DNA from 4 places in the Shewanella sp. MTB7 genome. Region 3 is predicted to be linked to each of the others. Evidence: predicted binding sites of a transcription regulator. Region 3 holds the regulator's gene; each other region holds the start of a gene.

Region 1 (4,274 bases), 2.9 Mb from region 3:
AAATGCTGCATTGCGACAGGAATGCCATAAAGCGGATCATCGAGTTCAGTTCTCGTCAAGCTGACGACCAGAATAAACTCTCTTTGCACTCTGCCGATATCGCGAATCTGCTGCGAGAGTCTAATTATTGTGCGCGAGCAGCGAATGCCAATATGATCCGCGCCAGCCACGTAGAACTGGCTCTGCATAATCATGAGTTGCGTGTGTGCCGTCTAAAAGACAATGTCATGCAGAGTTTTATCAATGGCACCACCTTGATCAGCACTCAAGATCATGTGGTAGGTCAAGTCAACGCGCTCTCGGTCATTAGCACCTCAAATCATCAATTTGGCGCTCCTAATCGCATCACAGCAACGACAGCATTTGGTGAAGGCAAAGTGTTTGATATAGAACGTAAGGTCGATTTAGGGGGCAGTTTACACTCTAAAGGCGTGATGATTCTATCGGCTTACCTTGCATCAATATTGGGCAAAACTGCTAAAATCCCACTGACGACCCATATCACCTTTGAACAATCCTATGGCGGTGTTGATGGTGACAGTGCGACGATGGCTGAGTTGTGCGCGATAATGTCAGCGTTCTCCGAACTGCCAATCAGGCAAGATGTGGCTATTACAGGCTCCATGAATCAGCTCGGTGAAGCTCAGCCTATTGGTGGCGTCAACGAGAAGATCGAAGGTTTCTTCGACGTATGTACCATCAAGGGACGTACATCGACTCAAGGTGTTATCATTCCTAAATCAAATGTACAGAACCTCATGCTTCGCAGCGACATTGTCGACGCGGTAAAGAAAGGTCAGTTCAACATTTGGGCTATCGAACATGTTACCCAAGCCATTGAAATATTAACGGGGTTCAGTGCCGGACTTAACTCTAGTATGAATCCGAATATTAATGGCGAAATGAACATCGCTCAGGTAGATCACCCAAGTGATTCAATCTTTGGTATGGCGCAATCTCGTTTAAATCTGTTACGTTTAGACAAGCCTTCGCAACTTGAAGAGTGTAAGCATTAATAGAATTTCTTTGTATCTTTGTATCTTTGGTATGAACCTAACCCTCGTTTAAACCTGTTGCGTTTAGACAAGCCTTCACAACTTGAAGAGTGTAAGCATTGAAACAAAAAAGGCCGAAACAGTACTGTTTCGGCCTTCCTATTAACATTTAAGTTTTAGCGTTTAAATTTACGCTAGCGCATCTTGCAACTGAGGCACGATCTGCTTTTTACGGCTCAATACACCGTCAAGCCACACTCTGTCATTCTCACATACTACGCCATAAGCACGTTCAATTAGGTCTGCATCATCGGTGATGACCAATAGCTCCGAACCCTCTTTCATGATATCTGTGAGCAGTAAAATGACACTGTGGTGCCCGCCTTCGGCTTTTAATGCAATGATATCAGCTGCAAGTTCGGCTTTGATTTCATCAAATACAGACAGGTCGATCACTTCAAGTTGACCTATACCTATTTTATTGCCATTCATGTTGAAATCTTTAAAGTCACGCATAACAAGATCGCGAGCTGGTGTGCCTTCAACAGCAGACTTAACCTTGAACATGTCCATGCCAAGTTCTTTAAAGTCTTCGATACCTGCTATATCAGCCAAAGCTTCAACACACTTGATATCGGCAGTGGTACAAGTTGGAGATTTGAAGATCACTGTGTCACTTAAGATCGCACACATCATAATGCCAGCGATATCTTTAGGGATGGCCACATTGTGAAAGTCATACATCATTTTGATAATGGTATTACTACAGCCAACAGGGCGGATCCAACACTCAAGTGGCGTCGATGTGGTCAAGTCACCCAATTTATGGTGATCAACAATACCGACTATCGTTGCTTCGGCAATATCATCCGGTGCTTGAGTTAACTCAGAGTGATCGACAATAAACACCTCTTCACCGGCATAGCTTGTTTTAAACTCTGGCGCTTCGAAGCCAAATTTTCCTAAAATAAACGCTGTTTCAGGCGATAGTTCACCTAAACGAGCCGCAGTCGATGCCTCACCGATCTGATTTCTCAGGTAAGCAAGTGCAATTGCACCACAAATTGAATCTGAATCTGGGATCTTATGGCCCACAACATAAACTGACATTGATAACTCTCCTATTATTCCCCTTATTCTACCAAATTCATTTGATTTGAAAAACGATTAACTAAACTAAGTCATCACTTGGGACTCTATTTGACCTAGATAATTGAAAAAGATTGCCAGTATAAAGATTACTGCTACACTACAACTGTATACTTATACAGTAACTGATAGAAATACTACTCATGAAATTGATCTCTATCTCAGCCTGCGCCGGGCTCACCGGCTTCGAAAGTCCTGCAGCGGACTATAAGCAACTCGGTTTAAGTTTAGACGAACTGCTAATAGAACATCCAAGTGCAACCTTTATTGCCCAAGCTAGTGGCAGTTCGATGCAAAACGTAGGGATTTTTGATGGTGATATTTTGATTGTGGACAGGCATATCACTATGATGGATCAAGATGTCATTGTTGCAAATTATAACGGGTGTTTTGTCTGCAAAATTATTGATATCAAAAGAAGACTATTGCTATCAGCCAATGAAGACCATCAAGCAGTCACCATCCATGAGTACGATCAATTTACCATTGAAGGTGTTGTAGTTAGGTCTGTACGCTGTCACCGCCCAAGTCACTTACTAACAAAATGTAGGCGTTAAATGATGAGAATTCCCATTAAAAATATTGATGCTACATCACTTCCACCACTGGCTACTCCTTTTTATTTCTCTCTATTTCTCCGTTAAGCGAATATCTCACTATGTTTGCACTCGTTGATGCTAACGCCTTTTATTGCAGCGCAGAACAAGTATTTCGGCCAGAATGGAGAGGACGTCCCATTATTGTGCTCTCCAACAATGATGGCATGATTGTGTCGGCTAACCGTTTGGCCCTCGAATCAGGTATTCCTAAATTTGAACCCTATTTTAAGATAAAGACTCAATGTGAACAGTTAGGTATTATCGCCCTTAGTTCCAACTATGAATTATATGCCTCCCTCTCTGCCAGTATGATGGAGGTCATAGGCAGATTTGCTCCTGAGCAACATATTTACAGTATCGATGAGTCCTTCCTTTCATTTGAGCATTGTTATCCCGCTATTCCCTGTTTAATCAAGCATGGACATAAACTGAGACGTACCGTGTGGAAAGAGACTCGCTTGCCCGTCTGCGTAGGAATGGGATCCACACTCACATTAGCTAAGGTTGCCAACCATGCCGCTAAAAAACATCAGGGGTATCACGGCGTATGTGTGATCGATAATAGTAACCAAAGAAAAGAGATCTTACTTAAGATGATGCCAGTTGAGGTATGGGGTATTGGACGTCGTCTTGCTAAGCGACTAGATATTATGGGAATTAAAACAGCTTATGCATTGTCACAGATGAAATCTGCCATTGCTAGAAAAAAGTTTAATATTGAAGTAGAGCGAACAATTCGAGAGCTCAATGGTGAGAGCTGCAAAGGGTGGGAGCTGCAAAGGGTGGGATCAAGTCCGTGCCGATAAACAGCAGATCTTCTCAACCCGCAGTGTGGGTAATAGGATCACAGATCTAGACTCGCTACAGCAAGCCTTAAGTAAACACGTGGGGATTGCCACCAGCAAAGCAAGAGCCCAAGGAACGTTATGTTCAGTGCTGACTATTTTTGCCTCAAACTCCCCTTTCGATGCTCATCCAAGCGGATTTAAACACACTCAACGTTTCGCCTATCCCACCAATAACACGGGAGACATCACTCGAGTGGTTAATCGAGTTGCCGCAGAGAAATTTCGTCTAGGAGTGCATTATTACAAGATTGGAATTGGACTCATCGACTTAGTCAATGAGACACAGCGACAGCATGATCTATTTGAGCCTCACACAAACCCTGCCTTGATGAAAGTATACGATGCTGTAAATCAAAGATACGGCTCTGACTCCTTATTTATGGCCGCACAAGGGATCAGTCCTAAGTGGAGTATGAAGCGTCAATACCTGAGCCCTCAGTACACCACCTGCTGGAATGATCTGCCTAAAATTCAATGCAATTGACTAACGTTTTCGACTCCCCGGCAATGCCTTGGGCATAGCATTACAGCAATGGGGCTCATGCTCATCATTATCTTTAATGTTCTGGTCGACAAACTTGTAATACCCCTCTTTTATTTTAGTCCACAGACCATCAGACGTATCTGCGCCATGGGCTTGCAACAGAGTTTCTATCCCCTTTAAATCGCAATGGGTGGCATCA
Region 2 (4,274 bases), 2.7 Mb from region 3:
TGGTTAAGTAATCTCCTGGGAGATCGAGTCCCTCGGAGAAACTGCCGGTGCCAAAAATAATACTTGGTTCGTTGTTATCACATCTCTGCTTATGTTTAGTGAGTATATCTTGTCTTGAAGCGGTACCTTGGATCTGCAGACCTGTTTTAATCTTATTTTCAACGAGGTCAAATACTTTTTCCATCTGCCAATATGATGCAAATAGCACTAAGGTCGCTTGTTCACCATCGACTAAGGTAATGATCTGCTCAGCTAACTCTTCAGTATATTTATCATCAGTTGGTTCAGTTTTCATTTTTGGCAGATACAGTGTTGCATTTTGTTCGAAATCGAAGGGAGAATCTAACGCTAAAAAGCGACTACCATCGTTTACCGATAAGCCAACTTGTCGAGTAAAGTGATCAAAATTATTTAACGATCTTAATGTGGCGCTACACAAAACGACGCCAGCGGCTTTCTCCCAAAGCAGCTTTTCAAGCATAAAACCAACTTCAATAGGAGATGCATTGAACAGGTAATCTAGTTGTTTTCCTGTGAGTAACTCTATCCAGCGGGCCATAGGTGCACCCTTAGCATTATCAACCTTGGCCATCATCTTCCACAGCTTTTGCAGGTTTTCAAGTCGTTGTAACATAAAGCCTGTTTCTGATAAAAGCTGTTCAGCTTGGTGCTTGGGAATTTCACCATCTTTTATCGCTTCAGCCAATAAGGTTTGCATCTTATTAAACTGTTTTAGTGCTTTGTTTGATGTTGTGGCGAGGTTTTCAGCTTGGCTTAATAGCCCATCAGGTAGTTTGCCGTGCTCAAAGCGGAAACGGTTTTCTGGATTATCGAATCGCGCAGTTTGAGTATCACAGTAGTGTGCGATAAGGTTCAATTGACCCGTTAAATCAGTGATGTGATCATGCATCGTCTGTACTGGCGCAATAATGTGATTACTCTTTATTTGAGACTGTAGTTTGCTACTGGTCTTGTCTATTTTTTCCAGCCAGTCGATAGCCCCTCTCAACGTTGATTGAGCACTGGAGAAGTCCCTAGCGACTTGGGGCAAGTGATGGGCTTCATCGATGATATAATAGAGATCCTCAGGATCTGGCAGTATCACTCCTCCACCCAACTCAAGATCGGCAAAAAGCAAACTGTGGTTGGCAATAAGCACATCCCAGGTGTCGATATCTTCACGGGCTTTATGGAAAGGACAGTTTCTATGACTGGCGAGCTGTTTATGACAACTGTGCTTATCACAGGCGATTTGTTGCCAAATGTGGTCAGGGAGTTGTTCTGTTAAGGTGTCACGTTCACCGTTCCACTTACCTTCATGGTATTGCTTAAACAAAGCTTGTAATTGTGCTATTTGACTCGTGTCTGGTTTTGTTTGCCACATCGCCATCTGGGTGCCATCGTCGGCGCCTATCAGCATCTGCAGCTTTGAAAGGCAGACATACCTTTGACGACCTTTGACTAAACCAAAAGTAAAATTCAACTCAGATTGTGCAAGGAAAAAGGGCAGATCTTTGTGCAGCAACTGTTCCTGTAGCGCAACCGTTGCCGTGGCTATGCAGACCTTTTTCTTATTGGCAAGCGCTAAAGGTATCGCGCCCAATAAATAGGCTAATGACTTACCAATTCCGGTGCCAGCTTCTACGACGATGATTCTTCTTTGCTTGTCGTATTCGCCTGCCAGTGTTTTTGATATTTCGGCGACGATATAGTTTTGCTCACGTCTAGAACGAAAGTTTGGTAAGGCTGCAGCAATATCTTTATATATTGAACGGATCTGTGTTTTAACGTCTGCGGATAGCATGAATATACAAGCAAGAAAATAATGCTGTATATAATAACAGTTAATATGTAGAGGTAAAGGTAATCGTGTTTATCAAGTTCGATAGTGATGAAATACTAAATAATAAAAAAGGCTCAACTTGAGCCTTTTTCCATTTTAATAGCACTTGTGTGGGCAAATTATGATTTATCAAGCTTGTTTAGGACTCGTTTAATAATGATTGCTGTTCCCATGCCGCCGCCAATACATAGAGAGGCCAGTCCATAGGTGAACTCCTGCTTTTGAAGTTCATAGAGTAAGGTTGTCAATACTCTACCACCAGAAGCGCCTAGAGGATGGCCAAGTGCAATGGCTCCACCATTGAGGTTTGTTTTATCATCAAACCAAGATAGCTCAGTGTTATGCTCTTCACTCAGAGCGTGCATCACTCCAATAGCTTGAGCTGCAAAGGCTTCGTTTAGTTCGAATAACTCAATCTGATTAAGTTTCATATCCGCGCGTGATAGCGCCTGCTTTATCGCGGGTACTGGACCGAGTCCCATAAAGGCTGGATCTAACCCACCTTGACCATAGCTAGTAATTTCAGCCAGTGGCTGCAAGTTGTATTTTTTAACCGCTTCTTCTGAGGCAATAACGAATGCTACCCCACCATCATTGATCCCTGACGAATTGCCAGCTGTCACCGAGCCCTCTTTTTTGAAAGCGGGTCTTAGCTTGGCTAAGCTCTCAATGGTGGCATCTGCTCTTGGGTATTCGTCGGTATCAAAGGTGAAGGTTTTTCTGCGCTGTGTCACTTCAATTGGGACTATCTCATCTTTGAAGCGGCCTGATTCAATTGCTGCACATGCTCGTTGCTGACTGCGAAGTGCAAATTCATCTTGTTGCTCGCGAGTGATCTCATACTTGCTAGCGATATTTTCAGCAGTAACACCCATGTGATACTGATTAAAGACGTCAGTGAGACCATCGTTTATCATCGAGTCGGTAAGCTCTTGATTGCCCATCTTGCTACCGAAGCGATTATTGCTACTTAGTAGATAGGGAGCACTAGACATGTTCTCCATACCCGCAGCAACAATAAGATCAGCATCTCCAGCTTTAATCTTTGTCGCAGCTTCGATAACCACTTTCATACCGCTGCCGCAGATCATATTGAGGGTATAAGCCGGAATTGTATCAGGAACTCCCGCATAGCGAGACGCTTGTCTACCAGGTCCCATTCCTTGACCTGCACTGAGTACGTTACCGACAATCACTTCATCAAGATACTCTGGTAAAACTTGAGACTGTGCCAATGCTGCTTTAATGGCTTCCCCACCAAGTTGGTGAGCAGGGACTGAAGCAAGTGTTCCGCCAAAACTACCAAGCGCCGTTCGCTTAGCACCTACAATAAATACTTTTTTCATACTTTTTCCTAAACTGAGTTATTTTGACACTAGAGTAACGCTTAATAATCGATGCTCGAGCAACACGTTATTGAATGTTATTCAGTTATATTACAAGACCTCCATCAATTTTTAGTGTCTGACCAGTGATGAAACTGGCACTGTCACTCGCAAGGAAAAGTACACCATTTGCAATATCTTCAGGCTTGCCCATACGTCCAAGTGGTGTTTTACTTTTCATAAAATTGAGTACTTTTTCTGGCAGCTCAATGGTCATAGGTGTTTCGATAAATCCAGGAGCCACACAGTTTGCGCGTACTTGTGCGCCCTTACGGGAAAACTCTTTAGCCCAACCTTTGGTCATGGTGATCACACCGCCTTTAGTGGCTGCATAGTTTGTCTGTCCGATATTACCGTCAGTACCAACAACAGAAGACATAGTAATGATTGAACCAGTACCATTTTCAATCATTAACGGCGCCACAGCTTGTGTCATATTGAACACACCTTTAAGGTTAACGTTGATGACCATATCCCAGTCATCCTCACTCATTTTGTTGAGCAAGTTGTCACGGGTAATGCCTGCATTATTGACCAATACATCAATTTTGCCATGTTCAGCTTTTAGTGTTTCGATTAGCGCTTGAATACCGTTGCGATCACAGACGTTAAGTTGCTTGGCTGATACATTACTGTATAAAGTTTCAAGGTCACGCATCGCTTCAAGGTTCATGTCACAAGCGTAAACCTTAAGCGCACCTTGTTTAGCGAAAGTTTCTACGATACAGCGGCCAATACCTTGTGCGCCACCAGTGACAATACAGATCTTGTTATTTAGCATAATTATTCCACCATTTTGAGAGTGAGCAAATGTCTACTAAGAAGCGATATTTGCTTAGATTTGAAACTATTTTAGGCGCAGGATCATTGAATGTTTAGCGTTAATGGAACAAAACACTATTGCAAAATAGGGATAAAAAACATTTCTCTACAATTTATATGGGATAGTGTTTGGTAATTGTGGGGTTATGCTTACGATATGGCTTTATAAGTGATGCTATCGGCATTAAGCTTCACTTGTTCAGCATGTATTTCAAACGGTTAAT
Region 3 (4,274 bases):
CTTGTTCCCCCTAAAACTACGACGAATGAAGAATGCACCACCTCGACGGAACATAGGACCTGCAGGCCAGAAATTTAGGTTAATACCGGCAGCGATGTGCGGCGGCACCATACCTTGATAATAGAGAATATAAGAGAGCAGCAGGTAATCCATATGGCTACGGTGACAAGGAACATAGATGATTTCATGACCATCATGGTGCAACTGCCTGATCTGCTCAGCACCTTTGATATTGATCCCTTTATACAGCTTATTCCATAACCAGGTTAGAAAACGTTCTGCAATACGCACTAGACTGTCTGAATAGTCCGCCGCTATTTCATCAAGATACTCCATCGCTTTTGATCTAGCTTCAACTTCGGAGATCTTCTTGCTGGCAGCTTCCTCTTGGATCGCTTTCTTTAAGGTGTCAGAGTTAATCAAGGCATGAAAAAGTGCTTGCCTCTTAGGTAAAACCGGGCCTGTCATCACTTTACGCTGACGACTAAAATGCACTCGTGCTACCCGCGCAAGTTTTTGAGCAATACGTTTGTCTGTGCCATGTTCATCGGCCATATAACGGATCGACACAGAGTTAGAAAACTGTACAAAGTTATGTCGACCTAAAAATAAGATCATCAAGCATTTACGCAACCAGGTTGGATTTTCACGTTCAAGCACCGCGGCTTTCATGGTGTCATCTTCTTTACCCGGCGTTCTTCCCCAATAAAGACTCACTGGTACGAGTTGTATATCCAGATCTGGGCTATTTTTATGCGCCTTTAATAGACCCATAAAACTGCTCATAAAGAATTCGTTACTCTTCCTTTTACCCATTAGAGGCTTAGCCCCTTCTAAGCAAACGACTCTTGGAGTCGATTCCCCCTCAACCACAAGCGGATCATAAGGACTAGGCAAACCTAACTCACCGGTGATCTCACTGAGCGCAGCGATATCACTTAGAGATTCAGTTTTCATAACGTAAACCAAGGGCTTTTCAGGATCTAAATTAAGATCTTTAAAAGGTTCATGAGGCACGACAATAGTGTGCACCAACTTTTTCTGAAGCCAGCGTAGTGATTTAAACCAAAGAGAGTCTTGTTTGGACATTATTCTTATGCAATGTGTTTTATTTAATAACTGCATAGAGTACCAGATATTGAATAATTCCACCAAAATTAGCTAGCCCTATATCTGAGTGCCAACTGAAGTTATGTATATATGAGTTCCATATTGATGATTGATGACTTCACGGCTTTCATACAGCAGTCCCTGAATATACCCAAGCTACTTAGAAATGCAGGATTCAGTGAGAACTTAATGTGCTTTAGGCAAGATATTGATTGTTGGTAATGGTTGTTCCCTTGGCAAAATCAATAACGCAGAATAAAGTGCACTCTAGATTACAATAGTAACCCATCAACGAAAGCTTTGCGCAAGCCCACTTCGTTGTTGCATCAGCCTAAATAAAGAGTAAAAAGAAAGAGAAAAATAGATAAAATGTGGTTAATACTTGCACTGCACAAGATACTGTATATACTGACAGTTACTGTATAGAAAGACAGGATCACCCATGAGACCATTGACACCACGACAAGCTGAAATTCTTGAACTAATTAAGTGCAATATTGCCGAGACAGGTATGCCTCCTACCCGTGCAGAGATTGCCAAACGTTTGGGTTTTAAAAGCGCCAACGCCGCAGAGGAACATCTAAAGGCCTTAGCTAAGAAAGGCTGTATTGAGATTATTCCTGGCACATCTCGTGGTATCAGGTTAACTCAGGTAGAAGAACCCGGTCTACCTTTGATAGGGCAAGTCGCCGCTGGTGAGCCTATTTTAGCCCAAGAGCATGTAGAGCAGCACTACCAAGTTGATCCAAACATGTTCCACCCCAGTGCTGACTTTCTACTTAGGGTACGTGGTGATAGCATGAAAAACATCGGTATCCTAGAAGGCGATCTTCTTGCCGTTCACAAATCTACTCAGGCAAGAAACGGTCAAATCGTTGTTGCTCGAGTTGAAGATGATGTCACCGTTAAACGTTTCGAGAAAAAGGGCAACACTGTTTATCTTCACGCTGAAAATGAAGATTATAAACCGATAGTCGTTGATCTCACTAACCAAAGCCTAAATATCGAAGGATTGGCAGTCGGTGTTATCCGCAACGGAGGTTGGCAATGAATAGATTAATCGGTAACGGTCCTAGACACCCTGGACTATGGTTAGATCACGAAAATCAGTATTCGAATCAGTTACGATCAAGCACTATTTCGACGGTGGCAACCCACACCCATGGACGCGATGAGTTACGACAGGTAAGTGCTCAACTTGCCACATTAAGTCTCCAAGGACAGTGGATCGTGTTAATCAGCCCACCAAATATTGGTTACAAACAGGTGTTAGCAGAAGCAGGAGTTAGGATGAACCGAGTCCTACTCGTCCATGCCAAAGATGAAGTCGAAACACTCTGGGCGATGGAAAAAGCACTAACAAGCGGCACATCAAGTGCAGTACTGTGTTGGACTCAATCTTTAGATGCACGTGATAGTCGCCGCCTGCAAATTGTTGCTAAAAGTGCCAGAGCTTTAGGTATTGTGATTGAAGATGCTAATGCCGGTTTGCAAATAGAAGCGCATAACCACGTACTCGATTCCACTATAAAACCAAGTTTGTTCGGCTCTGTTCACTAAATACAGCCAATAAATAATAAGCTAATAAACTGACTTCAAGCCCCTTATTGGGGCTTTTTTGTATCGAATTATTTTTAAAATAAAGAAAAAGTGATCTTGATCAATATTTCAACACCAAGTAGGTTAGAGATATAACAACGATAATTTGTTATATCCAAACGATTTAGTCGTCTGCAAAGTAAATCAATTCACAGTGATATAACTGCATTGTTTTGCCTAGATGAAATCGGATCAGATATAGCCAGTAGTTGGTACAAATGTGGTTATCCTGGCAGCAAACAACAAGACTGCTTACTTTTTACAATAAAAAAGTAAAACCACTAATGTACTTTGAAGTCATCGTTGCTTTGTTGGGAACTTGAAGAGTTTGCATAGAGCAGAGACTTACTGTGTGACTCTTCTTTGTCTTATATTTTGACAGAGGAGAAGTCTAGTGAAGAAAGTGTTGTATTGTTTTTTGGCGTTGCTGTTTACGCCATCCATGTTGGCATCAGAGATGCCCTTGAATATGACTCAAGGGGTCACCGATATCAGTGGTCAGGTTTATAACCTCCACATGATTATCCTATATATCTGCTGCGCCATCGGGTTCCTGGTTTTTGGTGTCATGATCTACTCCATGATCAACCACAGAAAATCCAAGGGAGCGATTGCCTCCAATTTTCATGAAAGTACAAAAGTCGAAATAGCGTGGACAATTATACCTTTCATCATCCTCATTTTAATGGCTATCCCTGCTACTAAAACATTGATTGCCATGGAAGACTCCTCCGATGCCGATATAACAATTAAGGTCACCGGATCCCAATGGAAATGGCATTACAGCTATTTCGATCAAGATATTGAATTTTACAGTTTACTCTCGACTCCAAGAGCACAGATTGAAGGAACGGAAGCTAAGGGAGTAAATTACCTCCTTGAAGTCGACAAGCCTTTAGTGCTGCCCATCAATAAAAAAGTACGTTTCTTGATGACCTCTGATGATGTTATCCACTCTTGGTGGGTACCCGCTTTCGCCGTCAAAAAAGATGCAAACCCAGGATTTATTAATGAAGCTTGGACTCGTATTGATAAGCCCGGTGTTTATCGCGGCCAATGTGCTGAGCTATGTGGTAAAGATCATGGCTTTATGCCCATTGTTGTTGAAGCTCTTACCGAAGCTGATTTTGATATTTGGTTAGCTGCACAGAAAAATGCAGCGAGTAATGCAGCCGCCGAAGCACAAGCCGCACTATCTCAAACCTTAAGCATGGAAGATCTCATGGCTCAAGGAGAACAAGTGTATATGGCTCGCTGTGCTGCATGTCACCAGCCCAACGGTGCAGGCCTACCTGGCGTGTTCCCTTCCCTTATTGGCAGTCCCATTATTAAAGGCGCTGTCTCTGGTCATCTCGATATGGTCTTAAATGGTAAACCTGGTACTGCTATGCAGGCATTTGCTAAACAGCTAACAGCAACAGAAATTGCCGCCGTAGTGACGTTTGAACGTAATGCTTGGGGCAATGATTCAGGTGATGCAGTTCAAGCATCGGATGTCAGCTCGGCGAGTTCAAGTGCTGCAGCGTCAAGCGAGTCAAACACCGACATTCCAGTGACCTTATCTG
Region 4 (4,274 bases), 2.1 Mb from region 3:
TTCATCTAATGCAAAATTAAAATTATTATCAGCGACATGATCGATTACCGTCTTTTGCATATTTTTAAGAGGATGGATGTAAAGGTGCCACTGTAATATAAAAAAGCAGATGGTGCTGGTAATGAAAAGTCCTAAACTTAGCAATTGCATAGAGTAGATATACATTCCACTATGGACCTCCTCTACAAGATCTGCGCGAACACGTTCGTTTAGTGCTCGGCTAGCAAGGCCTATCATTGTAATGACTTTAGAGCTGTCACTTAGGTACTGAACCCCTAATAATTGTGTCATGACATAGGAACTGGCATTGGGATTGTCGGTAAACCGTTTAAGGGCTCGACGTTCAGTCGCTGCGAGTTCGTTGGCTTTTTGCAATGCTAGACTCAGTTGGGTTAATTCGTAATCCCGTACCCCAATTTTGTTCATCTTATCTATTATGGGGAAGCTATCATTTGAGGCTACGTTCTCTAATTCAATCAGTTCAAATTCAGGGTCTAGAATTTTTTCCCAGTAGGTCAGTGAAGTCCCGTTGGGTAAAGCGGATGTGCCATTGCGGCTTGCCATTATTTGTTCGAACAGATAATACCAACGTTCATTGCCTGTTAGGGCGTAAAGTTTGGCAAATGCCGTTTGTTGATTGGTACTCATTCTTAGATCATGAAGTAGATCATTGGTGGTATTTAAACGGGTGAAATCTTCGATGAGATTCTCTCTGTTCTTCTGATTATAAAACGTCAGGACTATGCAGATGAATAGGCTGACAGTCATCAGTAAAAGTAAAGCTCTGGATGTATAACTGAGATGAACTTTCGTTAAAGGCATTAACCTAAACTCCTGTGTAACTTAGCGGGTGTCACTATTTTCTTGTTTAACGACTTTGCTTTGCTGTTAAGTAAAGAGTAAAAAAATGACACACTTTTTTTTCGGTACAATATTTATTTTAGACTTATAATTTAAATAGGCTTGTTTAATTGTCCAATGGAACCGAAATGACTTTAATAAGTAGCGAATTTTCTACTGAGATAAGTAAGCAAACAGTATTAATTGTTGACGATACCCCCGATAACCTGACGCTACTGCATGAGCTTTTAAAGGATGTGTATCATGTCAAAGCCGCTGTAAATGGTGCTATTGCCTTGAATATAATCAGTAAAGGTGGCATCGATATCATACTATTAGATGTGATGATGCCTGTTATGGATGGTTATGAAGTTTGTCGACGAGTTAAAGGAGACGCTGGCCTCAGCGACATCCCCATTATTTTTTTGACGGCAAAAACCAGTATTAATGATGAAACCATGGGCTTTGATCTGGGAGCTGCCGACTACCTGAGTAAACCCATTAGCCCGCCTTTACTATTGGCGCGTGTTAAAACTCATCTGCAGATAAAAGCATCCAAAGATTTCCTGAAAAATCAGAACGCTTTTCTTGAAATAGAAGTCGAGCGACGTACACAGGAAGTGGTTAATATTCAAAATGTAACCATCACAGCGATGGCTAATTTGGCAGAGACTAGGGATCCTGATACTGGTTTTCATATTAAACGAACACAAATATACATGAAGTTACTTGCGACCCAGCTCGGTACGAAGGAGAAGTATAGTGAGATAATGACTTCCACTTATATTGAACGGCTATTTACCTCTGCTCCTTTACACGATATCGGTAAAGTTGGGATCACAGACAATATTTTGTTGAAACCAGGTAAATTGACTCGAGAGGAGTTTGAGGTGATGAAAACTCATGCTTATCTAGGATTTAAGTCTCTAGAGACGGCAGAAAAGCATATGGAACAATCAGATACCTTTTTACATATCGCCAAGGACATCGCTCACCATCACCATGAGAAGTGGGATGGTTCTGGTTATCCAGATGGCTTAGTTGGAGAAGATATCCCTTTGAGTGCCCGTATGATGGCGATAGCCGATGTGTATGATGCCCTTATTAGTAAACGAGTTTATAAAGATGCCATGACTCATGAAACCGCTTTAGATATTATAAAAGAGGGTAGGGGAAATCATTTTGATCCTGAATTGATTGATGCTTTTTTAGAGGTTGAAGCTGATTTCTTTAATATAGCATCTAAATACAAAGATGATGATTAGAGCCATATCGTGAATCCACTCCTTTTTGAATCAGGTAAAAGCATATTCATTTATACCGATTGCATCGGGAATAAGCTTTATGCCATCAAGCCAAATTCACGCACCAGACTAACATCCAAATAGCAAATAGTAGGGTCATCGCCCCTCGGTTCAGTCTGTGGCCCATGCTTAATCCTATTAAAGTACTGATGCAAGTTAACGTGATCTGCAAAGTGAGCAGTAACATAAGCTCAAATATTTTATCCTCTATTATCAAAGGTAAAATAAGTAAGGCGATTGCCGTGACGAACAGAAAATGATAGAGCAGTAACTGGTCTAGGCTACTGCTTGACGTTGGTTTGATTGCTAACATGAGAGTCCTCAATTTATCTATTTCGATGACAGAGATAATACATTTAAATGAGAATGATTCTCAAATGAATTTACATTAAATGTTTCTGATTATTGCAGCTACTGCAAGTTTGCGCTAAAGTTACTGGTAATTTATACAGTGTTCGGTGTTTCATCTTATGATCCTCTATATCGCAGAAAAACCCTCCCTTGGTCGAGCCATTGCCGACGTTTTACCTAAACCTCATAAAAAAGGGGACGGGTATATTATTGCTGCTAATGGAGATTGTGTTTCCTGGTGTATTGGTCACCTTCTTGAACAAGCCGAACCAGACGCCTATGATCCTGAATTTAAATCTTGGAAGTTTGAACATCTGCCTATTATTCCGCAAAATTGGAAGATGAAAGCTAAGCCCAAAACCCGTTCACAACTCACAATATTAAAAGGGTTAGTCAAACAAGCATCACAGCTAGTTAATGCAGGGGATCCCGATCGTGAGGGACAGCTTTTGGTTGACGAGGTGATTGCACATTTTGGTGTGAAAGGAGATAAATTACATCAGACTCAACGCTTATTGATCAGTGACTTGAATCCACAGGCGGTGAAACGAGCCCTAGGTCAAATGCGCAGTAACCGAGAATTTATCCCCTTATCGACATCTGCTTTAGCTCGCTCAAGAGCTGATTGGCTCTATGGACTTAATATGACGCGAGCGTACACGATTCAAGGACGTAAAGTGGGTTATCAAGGGGTATTGTCTGTGGGTCGTGTGCAAACCCCGCTGCTTGGGTTAGTAGTTCGTCGAGATGAAGAGATAGCAAACTTTGTCTCTAAACCTTTCTATGAAGTATTGGCAAACCTTAGTACTGATAAAAGTGAGCACTTTAAGGCGAAGTGGCAACCAAGTGACGCATGTCAGGCCTATATGGATGAAGAGGGAAGAGTTGTATTTAAAGGGTTAGCACAGAACGTAGTGGGCCGGATCACTGAGCAAGTGGCTTGGGTGATTGGTCTTGAAAGTAAAGATAAGAAACAGAATCCGCCTCTGCCTTATAATTTATCGTCATTGCAGATTGATGGTGCTAAGCGTTTTAGTATGAGTGCAAAAGAGGTGCTTGATACCTGTCAGTCGCTCTATGAAAAGCATAAGCTGATCACTTATCCAAGATCCGATAGCCGTTATTTGCCAGCAGAGCAGTTCGCCATGGCGCCTTCTGTCGTTAAGGCAGTATTAAATGGAGCTAGTGAGCTAGTTATTGGACCCGATCAGCCCGATTTAAAGATGAAGTCTAAGGCGTGGAACGATAAGAAAGTTGATGCTCATCACGCTATTATCCCAACAGAAAAAACGGCGAATTTGGCAGGGTTAAGTCAGAGGGAGAGACAGATTTACTTGCAGATCGCCCGCCAATATCTTAGCCAGTTTTATGCCCCTTATCTCTATCATGAAACTCAGGTTGAAATTGAGATCGCTGGTGGCAAGTTCAAAACTAAAGCGAAACAGGAAAAAGCATTAGGGTGGAAACAGCTTTTCTCTCGACAGGAGTCACAGCAAGAAGCAAAATTAACGGCTTCCAATGATGGGAATGATGATTCAGAAACACTGCAACAGTTACCATTACTTGTGAAGGGCCAACAGTTGCATTCAGGTCAAGGTGAGTTAGTTGAGAAGCAAACTCAGGCTCCTAAGCACTTTAACGATGCAACACTGCTCAGTGCTATGACAGGAATTAACCGTTATGTTACGGATCCGGAGGTTAGGAAAATTTTAAGAGATACTGATGGCTTAGGAACTGAGGCGACAAGAGCGGGAATTATTGAACTCTTGTTTAAGCGAA

What was found. The regulator LexA, encoded in region 3, represses DNA repair genes until DNA is damaged. The targets are predictions, from matches to a motif close to TACTGTATNNNNATACAGTA.
Region 1: HWQ47_RS13675 (LexA family protein) is a predicted target of LexA. The motif match lies at 2,249-2,268, and genes of this name have one in related genera.
Region 2: dinG (ATP-dependent DNA helicase DinG) is a predicted target of LexA. The motif match lies at 1,827-1,846, and genes of this name have one in related genera.
Region 4: HWQ47_RS10220 (DNA topoisomerase III) is a predicted target of LexA. The motif match lies at 2,579-2,598, and genes of this name have one in related genera.

The regions. Positions count from the first base shown of each region.
Region 1 covers NZ_CP085636.1:3,201,021-3,205,294, forward strand. Annotated here, with positions in the region: gene HWQ47_RS13665 (Lon protease family protein) at 1-1,016, shown strand, start outside; gene HWQ47_RS13670 (manganese-dependent inorganic pyrophosphatase) at 1,185-2,105, opposite strand; gene HWQ47_RS13675 (LexA family protein) at 2,288-2,701, shown strand; gene HWQ47_RS28085 (Y-family DNA polymerase) at 2,803-3,549, shown strand; gene HWQ47_RS28090 (DUF4113 domain-containing protein) at 3,491-4,075, shown strand; gene HWQ47_RS13685 (cation transporter) at 4,076-4,274, opposite strand, start outside.
Region 2 covers NZ_CP085636.1:3,972,615-3,976,888, reverse strand. Annotated here, with positions in the region: gene dinG (ATP-dependent DNA helicase DinG) at 1-1,804, opposite strand, end outside; gene HWQ47_RS17210 (acetyl-CoA C-acetyltransferase) at 1,963-3,189, opposite strand; gene HWQ47_RS17205 (beta-ketoacyl-ACP reductase) at 3,275-4,009, opposite strand.
Region 3 covers NZ_CP085636.1:345,132-349,405, reverse strand. Annotated here, with positions in the region: gene plsB (glycerol-3-phosphate 1-O-acyltransferase PlsB) at 1-1,089, opposite strand, end outside; gene lexA (transcriptional repressor LexA) at 1,553-2,161, shown strand; gene HWQ47_RS01530 (cell division inhibitor SulA) at 2,158-2,670, shown strand; gene coxB (cytochrome c oxidase subunit II) at 3,104-4,274, shown strand, end outside.
Region 4 covers NZ_CP085636.1:2,399,029-2,403,302, forward strand. Annotated here, with positions in the region: gene HWQ47_RS10205 (response regulator) at 1-822, opposite strand, end outside; gene HWQ47_RS10210 (HD-GYP domain-containing protein) at 990-2,105, shown strand; gene HWQ47_RS10215 (hypothetical protein) at 2,191-2,457, opposite strand; gene HWQ47_RS10220 (DNA topoisomerase III) at 2,615-4,274, shown strand, end outside.